2 regions of the Pseudoalteromonas sp. SR43-5 genome follow, and region 1 is predicted to be linked to the other one. Evidence: riboswitches for the same ligand, from Rfam matches in the RefSeq annotation. Region 1 holds a riboswitch; the other holds the start of a gene.
What was found. A riboswitch is a leader RNA that binds a small molecule or an ion and turns the genes downstream of it on or off. The one in region 1 is predicted to bind lysine.
Positions count from the first base shown of each region.

Region 2: it holds a riboswitch for lysine, as region 1 does, so the genes downstream of both, lysC (lysine-sensitive aspartokinase 3) here and dapA (4-hydroxy-tetrahydrodipicolinate synthase) in region 1, are expected to answer to the same signal.

Region 1 covers NZ_JACJEA010000020.1:989-9,621, forward strand. Annotated here, with positions in the region: gene H5090_RS12865 (succinylglutamate desuccinylase/aspartoacylase family protein) at 1-346, opposite strand, end outside; gene H5090_RS12870 (PLP-dependent decarboxylase) at 352-1,557, opposite strand; gene H5090_RS12875 (2,3,4,5-tetrahydropyridine-2,6-dicarboxylate N-succinyltransferase) at 1,557-2,297, opposite strand; gene dapA (4-hydroxy-tetrahydrodipicolinate synthase) at 2,313-3,197, opposite strand; lysine riboswitch at 3,388-3,588, opposite strand; gene H5090_RS12885 (DNA-3-methyladenine glycosylase I) at 3,780-4,478, shown strand; gene H5090_RS12890 (YdiU family protein) at 4,487-5,896, shown strand; gene H5090_RS12895 (OmpA family protein) at 6,287-7,348, shown strand; gene acnB (bifunctional aconitate hydratase 2/2-methylisocitrate dehydratase) at 7,641-8,633, shown strand, end outside.
Region 2 covers NZ_JACJEA010000014.1:40,460-49,092, forward strand. Annotated here, with positions in the region: gene H5090_RS10055 (sodium-dependent transporter) at 1-1,019, opposite strand, end outside; gene H5090_RS10060 (4'-phosphopantetheinyl transferase superfamily protein) at 1,161-1,919, shown strand; gene lysC (lysine-sensitive aspartokinase 3) at 1,966-3,357, opposite strand; lysine riboswitch at 3,433-3,605, opposite strand; gene nhaD (sodium:proton antiporter NhaD) at 3,707-4,954, opposite strand; gene H5090_RS10075 (hypothetical protein) at 5,177-6,448, shown strand; gene H5090_RS10080 (condensin complex protein MksE) at 6,452-7,000, shown strand; gene H5090_RS10085 (ATPase) at 6,997-8,633, shown strand, end outside.

The DNA of each region.
Region 1 (8,633 bases):
GTGCCACTAAATTTTTATTGTAGTGATACATGCGATTCCAATTAGTGCCCGTAATCGGATCGAACCTGCCAAGGGTAAACTCGCCAGATTTTTGATTACAGCCAATCGGATTTGCATAAGGTACAAGGGTAATATCGCCACTAAGGTTAAGGTGTTTTAATTGCTCAAGCAGCTGAAAAATAACTGCGTTACCTTGCACTTCAGCGCCATGCATATTGGCCTGAATGTAAACACTTGGCCCTGTGCCATCACCTTTTAAACGATACACAGGAATTGTAAGTGGTAAGCCGTTTGCAACTTCCCCTACTACAATGTTCTCTTGGCTAATGTGTGTTGTATTACTCATACTTGTTACCTTAAATAATGGCTGGCATTTTCGGCTTGGCGAACACAGGTAAGTGTACCGTTTTGCAAGGTGTACTCAGCAGCTAGCTCATGGCATAAAAAATACGGCATACTTTCGGTAAAGCCGTAAGCACCGCATTGGCTAAACACTAGCCAGTCGTGCTCATTTAAATCGCTTGGTAAGTTATGTTCACCCAAGCAATCAAGCGCTGTACAAAGTGGGCCATATAAAGTGACTGCTTGAGTTTTAGCACTGGATTCACGCAGTAATGCAGCAGGAAAGTCCTGGCTGGTAACAGCAGGGCGTAATAAGTGATTTATACCGCCGCTTAAAATTACTTGTTCTTGATTGTAGTTTTGTTTGCGCTCTACTACTGGGTTTGCGTAATGACCGCATTCGCCAACGGCATAGCGACCAAGTTCCATCCATAGCTCTTCTACACCCGCATCATTTTTAATTTTAGCGAGCGCAGCAATTAAGTCATCCCACTCAAGTGTTGCTTCGTTTTGTGTATAAGGAATACCTAAACCGCCGCCTAAATCGAGAATTTTAAGGCTAATATTTAAATCGCTGGCAAGTTGGCTAAGAGGTGCAATCATTTGTGACCACAAGTCGCTTAGTTTTTGAGTGCTAAGCATGTTGCCCCACTGAAAAATATGCAGGCCGTCAAATTTAAGCGCAGGGTAGTCAGCTACATTGAGTGCTTGCCACTCATTACAACCCAAACCAAACGGCGTAAGGCTGTCGCCGCCCAGTGGGTTTTTTTCACCTTCAGGCCAGCGTAATTGTACACGCAGTAATACTTGTAACTGCGTGTTTTGTAGTTGCGCTTGTTGGTTTAACCAACGTACTTGATTGAGGCTTTCTGCTACGAATATACGCACGCCGCGCTCAATAAAGTGTTTTATTTGTTTAGGGCTTTTTGCAGGCCCTGTGTTGAGCACGCGCTGCGAGCTAATACCTTGTGCTAGTACTTGCTCAAGCTCACCTTTACTTGCTACGTCAAAATTAAAGCCAGCACTGTCTAAGCTTTGAATAATTTTAGACAGTGGGTTTGCTTTTACCGCGTACCACAGCTTTACATCGGTTTGCGCAACTAAACGCGCAAGATGCGTGTTTAGTTGATCTAGGTCGTAAACAAAAAAAGGTGTATCAAGTTGTTGTGTAATAGTATTTACAGCGGTTTTGATAGGCGTGCTCAAAAAGCTCATTATCGTAAAACCTCTTCAAGCAATAACGATGCATCGCTTTTCTCGTCGCGGTATTTAACTATTAACGCACACGACATGCTTAGGCCTTGCTCGCGCGCCCATTCGTTTGATGCAGGGCGAGAGCCCGGTATTACAATCGCGTACTCTGGGATTGGCTCGCCTTTATCTAGTTGGCGCTCGTTTACGCAGTCGTATACTGGAATAGTTGCTGATAAACGCACGCCAGGGGCAAGTACTGCGCCTTTTTTAATGACTACGCCTTCAACAATAATACAGCCTGCACCAATAAATGCGTCATCTTCAACCACTACTGGGCTTGCACCAATTGGCTCAAGTACACCACCAAGCTGAACTGCAGCACTTAAATGTACGTTTTTACCTACTTGTGCACAAGAACCCACCAATGCGTGGCTATCTACCATTGTGCCTTCGTCGATATATGCGCCAATGTTTACATACGCTGGTGGCATAATAATCGTGCCTTTAGCAACATAAGCACCACGGCGAACACTTGAGCCACCTGGTACCATACGGACGCCATCATCAGTACTAAATTCTTGCGGAGCTAGGTTATGTTTATCAACAAAGCCGCCTGCAAATTCAGTATTAGTGCCATTTTTGAAGGCTTCTAAAATGCCTTGCTTTACTTCTACGTTAGCTTGCCATTGGCCGCTTTCGTTTTGTGATGCAGCGCGTACTGCGCCCGATTCTAAATTATTTAATAGTTCTAACCAGCTCATTATAAAAACCTGTATTTAATGCCAAGATAAAATGGTGTTGTTTGCAGTTGTAATGCAATCGGTTTGAGTTAACTCAAGATGTGTTAAAGGTGGACGAAGTTGCGGGCTGCTTAAGCGGCCTTGCAAATGCATCAGTACCTTTACGGGAATAGGGTTTGCGACAGCAAATAGGCTATTAATAGCGCTTGACCACTGGGCAAATAAATTAGGGTGTTGACCACTTAAACTGCGCTTAACAAACTCGTGAGTTTGTTCAGGCCATGCGTTTGCAGCTACCGACACCAAACCTTTTGCGCCAGCTTGAGCAAAATAAGGCATTAGCGCATCGTCGCCACTAAAAATAGCTAAATTAGGCGCCGCTTGGCGGTAAGCTTCAAACTGAGCAATACTGCCGCTCGCTTCTTTTAACGCCCATAAATTTTTATTGTTTTGTAAGTTTTGAATTGTTGCCGCTGGGATGCTAACAGCGCTTCGACCGGGTACGTTATAAAGCATACATGGATGAGCGCTTGCATTTAGTAGGCTTTCAAACCAATGAGTTTGACCTATAGCGCCAGGCTTTGCATAAAGCGGTGAGCCAAGTAAAAAGCTATGAATTGGGAGTGTATTACAGTAGTTAACCCACTCAATTTGTTGCTTTAAGTTACTACCGCCCACAGCTACCATGAGTGGTACTGTTGGTTTTAGCTGGCATACGTGCTCAACAATGGCTTGTTGCTCTTTTAGCGTTAGTGCTAAACCTTCGCCCGTACTGCCAAGTAGCAAAATACCGTTATGTGCCGCTTCTTGATCGCTAACCAACTTAGTTAACGTGTTGTAGTCAACATCGCCGTGTTGATCAAATGGCGTTACGAGCGCGGTCCACAGTGAGTAGTCGTTTAAATTGAAGTTGTTGATCATCTCTCACGAACTTATAATTTGTACCAATTTTATTAAAAACGTGATCATTTTAGCGATAACTAATTTAATGCAATTGGTATTATTCGAAGAGTTAAAAAGCTTTATGGAAGGAGCCGCATTAACGTCGTTCGAACTAATAATTCGAAGAGCGAATGGGCTTAAAATAATAGGGCGCACGGCCTTAATATTTAAGACCAGAAGCTCTCCACCAAACTAACAAGCTGCTTTTTATAAGCAGCTATTGGTGACAGTCGCTAGGGTTCAACCTAGTCGCCCGAAATAAACACCTCGCAAAAGTGGTTACTTCTCGGCGTTAATTCCCCTCACGTATGCTTGCTGGAGTTTGCGCTCCTAACATACGCTACCTGAATAACGCACCTCTTCTAGCCCTTTGCACCTGTTTGTAGAGTAAAACTTACAAACCTGTGCAATTTAAATAGGGTAATTACGGCGATTAAAGCATTTTAGCCGTCTAGGTGTCAAGCGACTAAATACAGATTAATTCATCGAAAAGAGGGGTGGTTACGTATTAGGTGCTTTTCTCGTACACTAGCAATATAAGTAGTGAGGTATTTAATTAGTATGGAAAAATTTAGCGATATTTATAAGCGAGCGGTAGAGCGAAAAGGCTCTGAAAAAATGCTTAAGTTATTACTTGCAAAACCGCTATCTAAAAAACAACTAAGCACGTTAAGTGACGACGATTGGCTTGAAGAATTTACTCGAAAAGTATTTCAAAGCGGCTTTTATTGGTCAGTCATAAATAATAAGTGGGCAGGCTTTAGAGAGGTTTTTTGGGATTTTAGCGTTGACAAGTTATTAATGATGCCACCTGATATGCTGGAACAAAAAGCAACGGATGAGCGAATTGTTCGTAACTATAAAAAAGTAAAAACAATTACCGAAAATGCTTACATGATCCACGAAATAGCAGGGGAACGTGGCAGTTTTAGTCAGTTTATCGCTAATTGGCCAACAGACGATATTATTGGTTTGTGGGCATATTTAAAAAAGCATGGTTCGCGTTTAGGCGGAAATACAGGGCCTTATGCGCTGCGAGCACTTGGTAAAGATACATTTTTACTATCACGCGATGTAGAGAATTATTTGCGTGCCCATAAAATTATAGACGGCGGCTTACAAACTAAAAAGTCACTAAATGCAGCCCAAGCTTTTTTTAACGAAATGCAAGAGCAAAGTGGCTTAAGTATGCAAGAGTTAAGCTTAATTGTTGCTTATGGCGTAGGTGACAACCGTGTTGGTATAAGTCAGCAACAATAGGAATTACCATGAAATTAGTGCCAAGATACACAGATGTTGCAGAAAACTTCGCGATAGAAGATTTCCCTGCAAGTGTCGCCTCTCCTCAGTTATTGCTGTGGAACGAGAGTTTAGCAAAACAATTTAATATTAACGTTGCGGCTGATTTGCGTGCCAGCACTTTTAGCGGTAACGAAAAACAGGCGATTCCTGCAGTAGCACTTGGTTACTCTGGGCACCAATTTGGACATTTTTCACCACGCTTAGGCGATGGACGAGCGCACTTACTGGGCGCTATTAGTGATGATGAAAACCAGTTATGGGATATTCAATTAAAAGGCTCTGGTGCTACTCCTTACTCAAGAGGTGGGGATGGACGTTGTGCTCTTGGTCCTGCTATTCGTGAATACGTTATGAGCGAAGCAATGCATGCACTGGGAGTTAAAACCACACGCTGCTTAGCGGTTGTTGGTAGTGGTGAAACGGTTTATCGTAATCCGCCACAAGCAGGGGCTATCGTTACGCGTGTAGCAACGAGTCATATTCGTGTTGGCTCGTTTCAATATTTAGCGACGCAAGGCGATGTTGAAGGGCTTAAAAATTTAGCCGATTTAGCTATAGAGCGACACTACCCAGAAATAACCGATACAGGTTCGCAGCGATACTTAGCATTTTTAGGCGCTGTGATTAAAAACCAAGTTAAGCTAGTTGTGAGCTGGATGCGTGTTGGCTTTATTCACGGAGTAATGAATACAGATAATACGCTAGTTAGCGGAGAGACTATTGATTACGGCCCGTGTGCCATGATGAATAGCTTTGATTTTGATACCGTATTTAGCTCTATAGACAAACAAGGCCGCTATGCATTCGGTAATCAACCTAATATAGCTAACTGGAACTGCGCACGCTTAGCTGAGAGTTTAATACCGCTTATTAGCGATGATGACGAGCAAGCAGTTTTATTAATGACGCCATTTATTAATAGTTTTGCTGAGCAGTTTAATGCTGAGTTTACGGCTATGTGGGCACAAAAACTGGGTTTAACTGAATCTAGCGATAGTAGTGGCGAGTTAATAGCAGAGCTGTTAACGCTATTAAAAGATAATCAGCTCGACTACACCAATACCTTTGATGCGCTTACTGAATCCTTAAAAGGAGAAAAAAGCGTACCTGAGTCGCTAATTGAATGGAGAGCTAAGTGGGTAAGTTTAACTGACGATAATAGTTATGAAGTAATGAGAGCGGCAAATCCTCGTGTAATACCGCGTAATCATGTGATCGAAGAAATAATTGCACAATATAACGCTACAGGATCCAGCGAGTTGCTACAGCGCTTTATAAAAATAGCCAGCAATCCATATTCTAACAGTGAAGAGTTATCAGAATTTTGCTCTCCACCGACGAATGATAATGACTACCAGACTTTTTGTGGTACTTAATACTTAACTTTAAATATAACCGCATGATTAAAAAGAGTCATTTTTTAATCAAACATGCGCATATACCTAGGGGAATGCTAATTCTGGTGGTATTATGCGCACAATTAAAACCAAGCAATATTTCTTTGCATTTATAAGTGCATTTAATTTAATTGCTCTTACATTCCTTGCTAAGTACTAATTTACAATAAACTACTATATTTATTTTTCAATAAAGTTTTAATTTCGCCTATAGTAAGTGGATGTGTGTTGCGACAAGGCATAGAAAAAAGTAATAAACTTTATTTTTCGTTAAGTATTGATTAACAAAGGCTCAGTTAGTCTATATAAAACTGATTGAGCTAGTATCGATTAGCTACAATTTAAAATTGTTCAAATGGGAAGAAAACAATGAAATTAAAATCACTTACAATTGCAATCGCGTTGGCTGCAACTAGCGCATCTACATTCGCTGCTGATAAAGAAGAAGGTTTCTACATTGGCGCATTTGGCGACTACTATGACGCATCTTGGAAAAACATGCGTGACCAAGCCGGTCTTGACGTAAACGAATCAACTGGCTGGGGTGTTGAAGCTGGTTACCGTTTCAGTGATTACTGGAGCGCACGTCTTGAATATGCAGACATGGATTTTAATGCTTTTGATAAAGTTGCTGGCAACCGTAACAATATTGATGGCGAGCGTTACGGTATTGATGCTCTTTACCATTTAGACGGCGGTCCTTTCTATGGTCTTTTCGGTATTAAAGAAATTGACGTAGTTGATGACAACACATTCTTAAATGCAGGTGTTGGTTACCAACATTTCATTACAGATGGCTTATTTGTAAATGCCGAAACAGCTGTATACCAAGGTCTTGACCGTGGTTACACAGATGTTGGTGCTAAAATTGGTATTAACTACTTATTTGGCCAAAACTCTGCTCCTGTAGAGCCAGTAAAACCAGCTCCAGAGCCTAAAGTAGTTGAAGTAGCTGTAGCTCCTGTAGACAGCGATAACGATAACATTCCTGATGCAGATGATAAGTGTGCTAACACACCTATGACTGATGCTGTAGATGGTACTGGTTGTACTTTATATGAAGATAAAGAAGTAACAGTAAGCTTATTAGTGACTTTCCCTAACAATGCTTCAGCAGTATCTACTCAATACTTAAATGATATTGAAAAAGTATCTGCATTCTTAAAAGAGTACCCAGATACAACAGTACTATTAGAAGGTCACACTTCTGCTGTAGGTAAAGCAACTTACAACAAATGGTTATCTAAAAAACGTGCTGATGCTGTAGCTAAGCAACTTGTTGCTGATGGTATTGCTGAAGACCGTATTACTACAGTTGGTTTAGGTGAAGAGCGTCTTAAAAATGATGCAAACACTAAAGCTGCAAACGCAGAAAACCGTCGTGTAGAAGCGCATATCAAAACTATCAAAAACGTTAAAGTTTTACGTTAATTAAGTAGTTTGTAATAAAAACCCAGCCAAGTGCTGGGTTTTTTTATGCCTGTAATAAATTAATATTAGTTAATGGTAATGATTCTTACTTAATAAGTATTCATGAAAATAGTTTTTACCACAACCACTATTCATAGTATTTATAATCGGTATAATCAGTTGCGCAACTGGATGGATTTTCATCTATCCATAAAAGCTTTATAATTACGCGTTAGAATACTATAAGTATTGGGTAACTTATTTGCGCCCAAAGCGCTACCGGATACTTTCACGTCACCAAGAGGGCAATATTGTGCTACAAGAATATCGTAAACACGTAGAAGAACGTGCCGCGTTAGGTATCGTACCAGCGCCATTAGATGCTCAGCAAACTGCTGATCTTATTGAATTAATAAAAAACCCACCTGCAGGTGAAGAAGAATTCATTTTAGATTTGTTCATTCAGCGTATACCAGCTGGTGTTGATGATGCTGCTTATATTAAAGCGGGATTTTTAGCAGCTGTAGCTAAAGGTGAAGCTAATTCTCCACTTGTTTCTAAAGAAAAAGCGGCAGAATTATTAGGTACAATGCTGGGCGGTTACAATATCGCGCCAATGATTGACCTACTTGATGACGAAACACTTGCACCAATCGTAGTTAAAGGCCTTTCAAATACATTACTTATGTTTGATGCGTTCTACGATGTTGAAGAAAAAGCAAAAGCGGGTAATACATTCGCTAAGCAAATTATTGAGTCTTGGGCAAATGCAGAATGGTTTACTAATAAGCCAGCTGTTGCTGAAAAGATCTCAGTTACTGTATTTAAAGTAACTGGCGAGACAAATACTGATGACTTATCACCAGCACCAGATGCATGGTCTCGTCCAGATATCCCACTTCATGCTTTAGCAATGCTAAAAATTGAACGTGATGGAATTACACCAGACAAGCCAGGCGAAGTAGGTCCAATCTCTCAGCTTGAAGAATTAAAAACTAAAGGCTTACCACTTGCATATGTAGGTGATGTTGTTGGTACTGGTTCTTCTCGTAAGTCTGCAACTAACTCTGTACTTTGGTTCATGGGCGATGATATCCCATTCGTACCAAACAAGCGTGTTGGCGGTGTATGTCTAGGTAATAAAATTGCTCCAATCTTCTTCAATACAATGGAAGATTCAGGTGCATTACCAATCGAATTAAATGTTGATGAGCTTAACATGGGTGAGCAAATCGATATTTACCCGTACGAAGGTGTTGTTAAGAGCCACGGTACTGACAAAGTAATCTCAACTTTTGAACTTAAA
Region 2 (8,633 bases), on a different contig from region 1:
AAAAACGCTACCGGAATTTCAGTCGTCGATATAGTTGACGTAACCGATGCGATAGACATTAGTACAAAAAACAATAAACCAACTAATAAGCCAATTTCGCCCATGGTGCTAAATAGCTCAGGTAAAATAGCAAAAATAAGTTGCCCTTCGCCAATCAGTTTACCACCACTAAATACCTCTACACCGTTATGCTGCGCCACATAAATAGCAGGAATAATAAGTAACCCTGCTAAAAAAGCAACGCTGGTATCGAGTAAGGCAACACCGGCTGTGAGCTTTGGTAAATTAGCATCTGGCTGTAAATACGATCCGTAAATCATCATACAGCCTACACCTAACGAGAGCGAAAAGAACGCTTGCCCCATTGCGGCAATAATTAAATTAGGGTCGAGTATTTGGCTAAAATCAGGGATTAAATACGCGGCAAAGCCTTCGCTTGCGCCATCGAGTGTTGCAATGTAGGCAATTAAACCAACAAGCAGCACAAGCAGAAGTGGCATCAAACGGCGCGACCAAGTTTCGATTCCCGATTTAACCCCTTTTAAAATAATACTGGCAGTTAAAATAAGCATAAGCGGCGTAAATACAAAATTACGCAGCACTGAGTCGCTATGTAAAAATTCGCTTGCGCCTGTGAAACCTAAAAAGGTTGTTATGGGTTCAATAGCGTACGAGAGCATCCACCCTGCCACTATTGAATAAAAACTTAGCATAACAACTGCGCCCGCAAGGCCTATGTAACCGGCTGCTGCACCTACTTTACGGCTAGTGTTTTGCCATGCATCGCCCAATGCTTTTACCGGGTTAGCTTGTGCTTTGTGACCTAAATAAAGTTCGGTATACAGCGCAGGTAGCGCAAGTAAAAATATAACAATAAAATAAACCAGTAAAAAAGCACCGCCGCCATGGTTGGCCGCTTGCGTAGGAAAACCCCAAATATTACCCAAACCCACTGCTGCGCCAGCAGCGGCTAAAACAAAACCAAGTCGGCTTTGAAACCCATCACGCACTTGTGCCATACATCTACAAATCTGTTATTATTTTGATTATTGTGAATTAAACCATATTTCATGCCAGCTGAGTAATAAAATTGTACCCAGCCTTTATTAGTGGCGTTAACCGCTCACAATATCAGCGACTTCTTTTGCTTTAGGGCTTTTATGACTGAACACTATTTTAAAAACGCCTTGAGTATTACTTCAACTCAATTGGCAAATTTGTCTTTAGCGAGTAACAGTATTTTATTATTTAATGCTAAAACACTTGAGCTTAGAGACTTTAATTTTCCCGATTGCTTAAGCCCGTTTGAGTTAAACATTATAAACCGCCGTAAAAGCCCACAAGCTAAGCAAGAGTATTTAGCGACGCGGTTATTGTTAAAACACCTTATTAAAGTAGCGCAGCCGCAACATGCGCACGTAGCCCTTAATAAAATGAGTACAGAATTTGACGAGGCAAGCTCAAAGCTGCAAGTACATGTAAGTGGTGATGTTATTAATACCTGTATTTCGCACTCACATGGTTTAGTTGGGGTCGCGCTAAATTTTGATAAAAGTGAGTTTGGTTTTGATATTGAAAAAGTAAGCCTAAAGCGCCCATTTGAAAAGCTAGCTAAGCATTTTTATCATAATGATGAAATTACACTTATCACCAAGCCTACTAATACCCAAGCCCAAGCAGATACGTTTTTTAGAATTTGGACACTAAAAGAGTCTCTTGCTAAAGCCACCAGCCGCCCTATTGCAAAGTTACTTAGCCCCAATGTGTTTGACGAATTACATAGTGCAAAGCTGAGTGCTTGCAGTAATCGCGTTACTGTAGCTGATAGCAGTGACAGTAATGTTTGTTTTGATGTGAGTGTGGTGCATAAAAAAAGCACCGACTGGCGATGCTTTTTATTAAATGACTTTATTAATTAATTTTGTTAAGCAACCTTACTAGTTAATTTTCCTGAATAACCGTTATTTACGCAGCAAAATCGTTTTCTAATAAACGGCTATGAATAGACTGTACTACGTTATCTGACTCAGTTTGCTCTACTAAAAAGCACAGGTTGTGCTTACTAGCACCGTGACAAATTAATCGAATGTTAAAGTCTTTTAGTACACTCATTAAGTTCATTTCGTGTTGGCGTAATTGAATCTCAGAGCCAATAAGTGCCACCAATGTTAGGTTGTTTTCTACCGAAACATGGCAAAACTCTGCAAGCTTATCTAGGCATTCTTGATCAAGCTCTGGGCGCGAGGCGTTTTGCGCGTTATCAAGCGTTATAGCCACGCTGATTTCTGATGTAGTTACCAAATCTACCGATATATTGTATTCACTTAATAGTGTAAATACGCGTGCTAAAAAGCCGCTTGCTAGTAGCATTTCTGGGCTTTTAAGCGTAAGCAATATTTGGTTTTTACGTTGCGTTACTGCGCGTATACCTGGTTGCTGCGATTTTTCGCGCTCAATCCACGTACCGCCACGCTCAGGCTCTCGGCTAGAACCTACAAACACGTTAATGTGGCTACGGCTTGCTGGTAAAATAGTCGCTGGGTGCAATACTTTTGCACCAAAGGTTGCCATTTCAGCGGCTTCGTCAAAACTTAAGCGTGCAATAGGCGTCGCTTTTGCGCACAAACGCGGGTCGGTGCTAAAAATGCCCACTACGTCGGTCCAAATATGCACACTTTTAGCGTTAATCGCTTCAGCTAGTAATGCAGCGCTATAGTCAGAACCACCACGTCCTAGCGTTGTGGTGTGACCGTATTCGTCACTACCAATAAATCCCTGAGTTACAATTACTTGAGCGTCTAATAACGGAATTAAATGCTCTTTAGCAGCTTGCGCTGTGGCTGCAACATTGGGCGTTGCTTTACCAAATTGGCTGTCGGTTTTAAGTACCTTGCGCACATCAAAGCGATCGGCATTTAAACCCTGTAAACGAAGTACCTGTGCAAACAAATACGACGATAAACGCTCACCAAAGCTAAGTAGCTCGTCGTGTTGCTGATCGGTTGTTAGTGGCTCTTGAGCCAATGTTTGAAATGCTTTTAGGGTTTCGTTAAAGCCAACCGCTAAATCGGCATCTAGCGATAATTCATCTAAAATAGTTTGTTGAATAGCAAGCACGCCGTTTATGTGTTCTTGGCGCTCACTAGGAGTAATGCTTGATTTACACAGTGCAACTAAGTGATTAGTTACGCCGGCACTGGCGCTCACGGCAACAATACGTACGCTTTTATCTGCAACAATAATTTCGCTACAGCGACTCATCGCTTCAAAATTTGCAACACTGGTTCCGCCAAATTTGGCAACGATGTAATCTGATTTTGCGCCTGATACTGTTTGTGGCACTGATTGGGTAGTCATTTAGTCTCCTTTCGCGGTATCCAAACCGCAATAAAACAAGAAGAACTTGGCAAAGGAATGCTTGAAGATAAGTCCACTGCCAGAAGCTCTCCACCTATATTGGTGACAGTTTTGAGGATTCAGCCCCATAAACCGAAAAACAATGACGACGTACCATTATTTTCCTCGGCGAGTACTTCCCTCCTTAATGATCATCGGCTTTCGTCGCCTAACATTAAGTACCTAAGTATCGCACCTCTTCTGAATGCTTTATTAACCAGTGGCTAATAAAACAAAACCCCACTAAGTAGCGGGGCTTTGAAAGTTATCGTTTAGACGTCTAGCTGTCAAGCATTTAATAATTTATGAGTTAAATAAAACTGCCCATGTAATACGAGCCCGCATATCCAACCGTGTAACAAATTAATAAATGCAGCGATAAACGCAAGTAGCTCATAAAGGTAAGCGCTTTAACTTTACTCATGGCAATAATGCCCGCAGCCGAACCAATAATAAGCATTGAACCGCCCACACCCGTTGCATACGTAAACGACAACCAATGTTGTTGGCTCATTACTATATTGGCTTTTAATAATGCAGCGGTAAGCGGTACGTTATCGACCCCAGCTGATAATATGCCCATTAAGTAGTTTGCGTATTCTGGTGCCATTACCGTGTATAGATCGGTAAATTTACTCAACATACCAATTTCTTTAAGTGCACCTACAAGTAAAAGTACGCCTACAAAAAACAATAATGTGTCGTATTCTATATCGCGAACAAAATCGATTATGTCTTTGTTTATGTCTTTTTTACGCATTAAAAATTGCGCCACTAAAAACATCACTGATAAGCCAAACAAAAAGGTTAATAGAGGCGGTACGCTGTAAATTACACTCAGCGTAAGTGTGCTCACTACGGTAGATAAAAATATAACAGCAATGGTTATGTCGGTTTTTTCAATGCGGGTTTTACCTGCACTAGCAAACTCAACACGCCCTTTCATACCTATAGACAGTAACGCGGCAAGCAGCATAACGCTTGCAAGTGCTGGCGCTATAAGTAGTAATAAATGAGCAATGGTTACTTTGCCATCTAAAAATATCATTAGTGTGGTTACGTCACCTGTTATTAGCGATACCCCACCTGAGTTAACTCCAAACACAATAAGCGTGGCGTATTTAATGAGTTTTTTAGGTCCAAGTTTTAACGACATAACAACCGCAAGCGATATAAGCGTCGCTGTTACGTTATCTGAAATCGACGAAAACAAAAATGCAAAACCACCCACCAAAAACATGAGCTTTTTTTCGCTAATACTTTTTGGCATAACACGGTGCACAATATTTTCTATAAACCCCTTTGAATTTAAATACGCTACAAAGGTCATTGCAGCCATTAAAAATAGCCATAGCGAGGCAATTTCTAAAATATTTTCATTTAAAAGATGTTGAATCGTATCGGGGCTTTGCCCGTGTAGAGGGTATATAAAAAGAAGAATCCAGCAAAGCGTACCAAAAAACAGCGTGGTTTTAGCTTTATTTACATGGATTATATCTTCTATAACGATCAGTAAAAATGCAATCGCTATCAGGGTTAGAATAATCGAGGAAACCATGGTAGTTAAACAACCTTTGATATAGTTTTAAAGAACACACAAATAACATTCCATTTCATGTGCCTATTTTCGGCGCGAATTTTAGCACTGCCTCTATGCAAAAACTATTATTAAATGGTCTTAAAAACGAATACTATATACAGACAAGGTTAATTAAAAATACGTAATAATGAGTCTTCTAAAAGAACTCAATAATAAAATACTAGGATGTTGTAACCCCTTATGATCCCAGCTAAAAAGCTGCTAAACACCATAACCGAACATTGGGGTGTATTAGAGCTATTATTTAAACGTTTTAAAATGGCTGACTTTAGCCTAAAAGACGTACAAAACGCGATTAAGCAAAAGCAGCCTACGTGGTCAAACGAACGCATTTATAAAGAAACAAATCGTTTGTTAAACCAAGATATTTTAATTCCACTGGCTAAATCCTCTCAACTTGAAATAAATCGTGCCATTGCCGATTTTGCTACTTTTTTACTGCAAGAAGAGCATTTAGGTTTAGCACAAGAAATTAGCGTATTAGTAGAGGACCTGGCTCGTTTAGGTAACCGCCTAGATAACGCTGGCGAAATAGAAGACTTTGACGACTTACGCCGCTACAGCCGCATTATGGATGATCGGGTGCGTAAAATAATGAAGCTTTATACGCACAACGAAAACGCTATTTTAAACATTGTTGAACAAGCCAAATCAAATAATGCAGTGCAATCGCTGCAAAAGCGTTATAAAGCGGTAATAGAAGCCTTTGACGAATACATAGAGCCAATGCTTGAAATGGTTGATATTCGTGGTGAATTTCATGCGTGTTTTATCCTCATTGAAGAGCAAATAAGTAAGCAAATACTGCACATTGAGCGCTCAGGTAAAGCGTATAACGACAAACGTATGCTGGAGCAATTACGTACCCGTATACTCGAAATGCATTTAATGGGCCGAGAAAGCTTACGTAAAAGTGCCGATATGCTTATGCCGCTACGCGAAGAGTTACGTCGTAATAACTTAATTACTCGCCAAGCAGCCAAAGTACTTGGGCTTGTACGTAAAAATGGCGTAGACAATATGCTAAGTGCTGTGCAGCCACATTTTGTAAGCGACGCGCAGCGATATTCACTTGGTCAGCAACGCCATATTGTGGCTTACATGGCAAGCTTGGTTGAATTTGAACACGAAGAATACCAATTGCCTGACCAGCAAGACGTGCCTGCATTTGTTACGCCTAATATTCCTGACTACAACGATGTTAAAACCAGCTTTGCTAAGCGCTTTAATAAAAAACGCAAAAAGCCGCAGCCCTTGCTGCAATTTTTAGATGAAAGCTATCCAGATCTCGATGCCGACGAAATGCTATTTTTGTATCAAAAATTAGTCAGCGACAGCGATATTAAAATAATTCAAAGCGATGAAAAAGCCCGCGTAAAAATTGCCGGTCAGCACTTTTCTTTATATCCATTTAATTCAGAGCCTCAGCCAGATTCAAAGGCAGGTAAATAAACCATGACACACATAAACTTAGACGAGCTAACTCATCTACAAGCCATTAATAAAAAATTAGTAGCGGGTTATCACATTTGCGAGCAAGACAACGTAATGTGGCAAGAGCTTGACCAACACATAGAAGACTACACCGCCCTATTTACCGCTTTAGGTAACGATTTAAAACACGATAGCCGTGGCTTTTATTATTTTGGTAGCGACGAAAGTACGCCAAATATGGGCAAAATATCTCGCGCTATCGCGCTCACCATTTACATTTTAATTGAGCACTACGCCAATACGGGTAAAGACCCAATGCGCGCATTGTTTGACGACGTAAACGATTTAGAGCTTATGCAAACGCTGGTGCAAATTAACAAACATTTGTTTGATCAGCTTGAGATATTTTCGGGATCGGATTTGCGTAAAGACGTTTACCTGCGCATGGTGCGCTTAGGTTTAGCCCGTGAAGTAGAAGGCGGCTTTATGCTACAAGCGCCAATTCACCGCTACATAGATGCACTCATGGAAGTAAACGAAGAAACCTACATTACAGAGGGCGAGGAATGAAAAATCTATACGGACTAAGCAAACTCGCCCTACTTAACACCGCAGGCTATGCAAAATGTGTGATCCCGCTTGATAAAAGCAGCTCTATTTGCGCGCCCAATAACACCGGTAAAAGCTCGGTTATTAACGCCCTGCAGTTTCCGCTTATTAACGATTTGCGCTTAACAGAATGGGACGGACACGATTTAGATGAAACCCGTAAGTTTTATTTTTCATCCGATCAGTCCTACATTTTACTAGAAGCTAACTTGCCTCATGGCTCGGTAGTAATTGGAGTTGCAGGACTTGGTAAAATTGCCGGTTACGCGCATCAGTACTTTTGTTATCAAGGTAAGCTTGATTTAGAGCAGTATACGCAAGGTAAAACTATTATTAAATTTACCAAGCTGTTCAACCATTTAAAATCGCTTAACTACAACCCTATTGAGCTTAAAGCACAAGAGTTAAACGCGCTGTTGACTGGCGGCGCAACGCCTTTTGACGGCGACATTAACCTAAAAATGATCCCGCTAAATAATGTTCAAGACTCTTCTATTTATAAAGAAATATTTAGACGTATTCTTAACTTACATAAATTGGGCGCAAGCGACGTAAAACGCTTTATGCTACGCGTGTTTGAACGCCATATGTCGAATTCTAAGGTCGACTTTTATGAAGTATGGCGTCGCTCGTTTGATAAAGTAAATCGCTCAAAACGCGAATTAAAAGCCCTTGAGTCAATGCAAGAGCCAATAGCAGCGCTTGAATCAATGCTTGAAAACCAAACCGTGCTTAAAGGTAAATTAGCGGCGTACGCACCTAAAATTGACCAAGCATTAATTGATTTTGATACCTATCAAGAATCGCAACTTAATGAGCTGGGTATAGCGCTTGAAGATATAGAGCACGAAAAACATGAGTTTGAGCAAAAGCAAAGCCTATACGTACAGCAATCGCGCGACATAGAGCGCAGACAAACACAAATTGAGCAGTGGTTTTTAGATTACGATGCGCTTAAAAGCGAGTTTGAACTGGTAAATAAAGCCACGCTTAAAACCAGCCTGACTCAGTTAAAGCAAGATTACGAGTCGCTTTCGCACTCTATAACCAGCGCACAAGGGCAAAGCCTACACACACTTGACTACCGCATTAGCGAAACACAAAAACAAATTAAGAGCTTAAAGCTGCAACTTAAAAATCTTGAATTTAATTTGTTTACCCGCATGCGCGAAGACCTCTCGTTAAAAGAAGTAGAAGAAATATCGCGGATTTTAAACCCAGATATTCTCTCGTTTGCAACCACCACTAATGGCGATATAACCATTGATGACGAAGATGCGTTTGGTGAATTTTTATCGCTACTTAGCGAAAACGTTAAAGGCGGTGTACTAACTCTGCCAGGTGCGAGCATTAAGCTTAAAAAGCTCTCGCCTGTGCAAATGCAAAGCGGCGAAAACAAAGAGCAATTAACCGCTCAGCTCAGTGCACTTGAGCATTCACTTAAAGAGTTTAAGCAACAGCGCGATGTTGCAGCAAACGTTGCCGACAAGCAAAAAGAAAAAGACGCGTTATACGATGAGCTTATGAGTGCAGAGAGCGCCCTAAAACGCTTAGAGCAGTTTGATGTAATGCAGCAATCGGTTGAAGCGCAAGC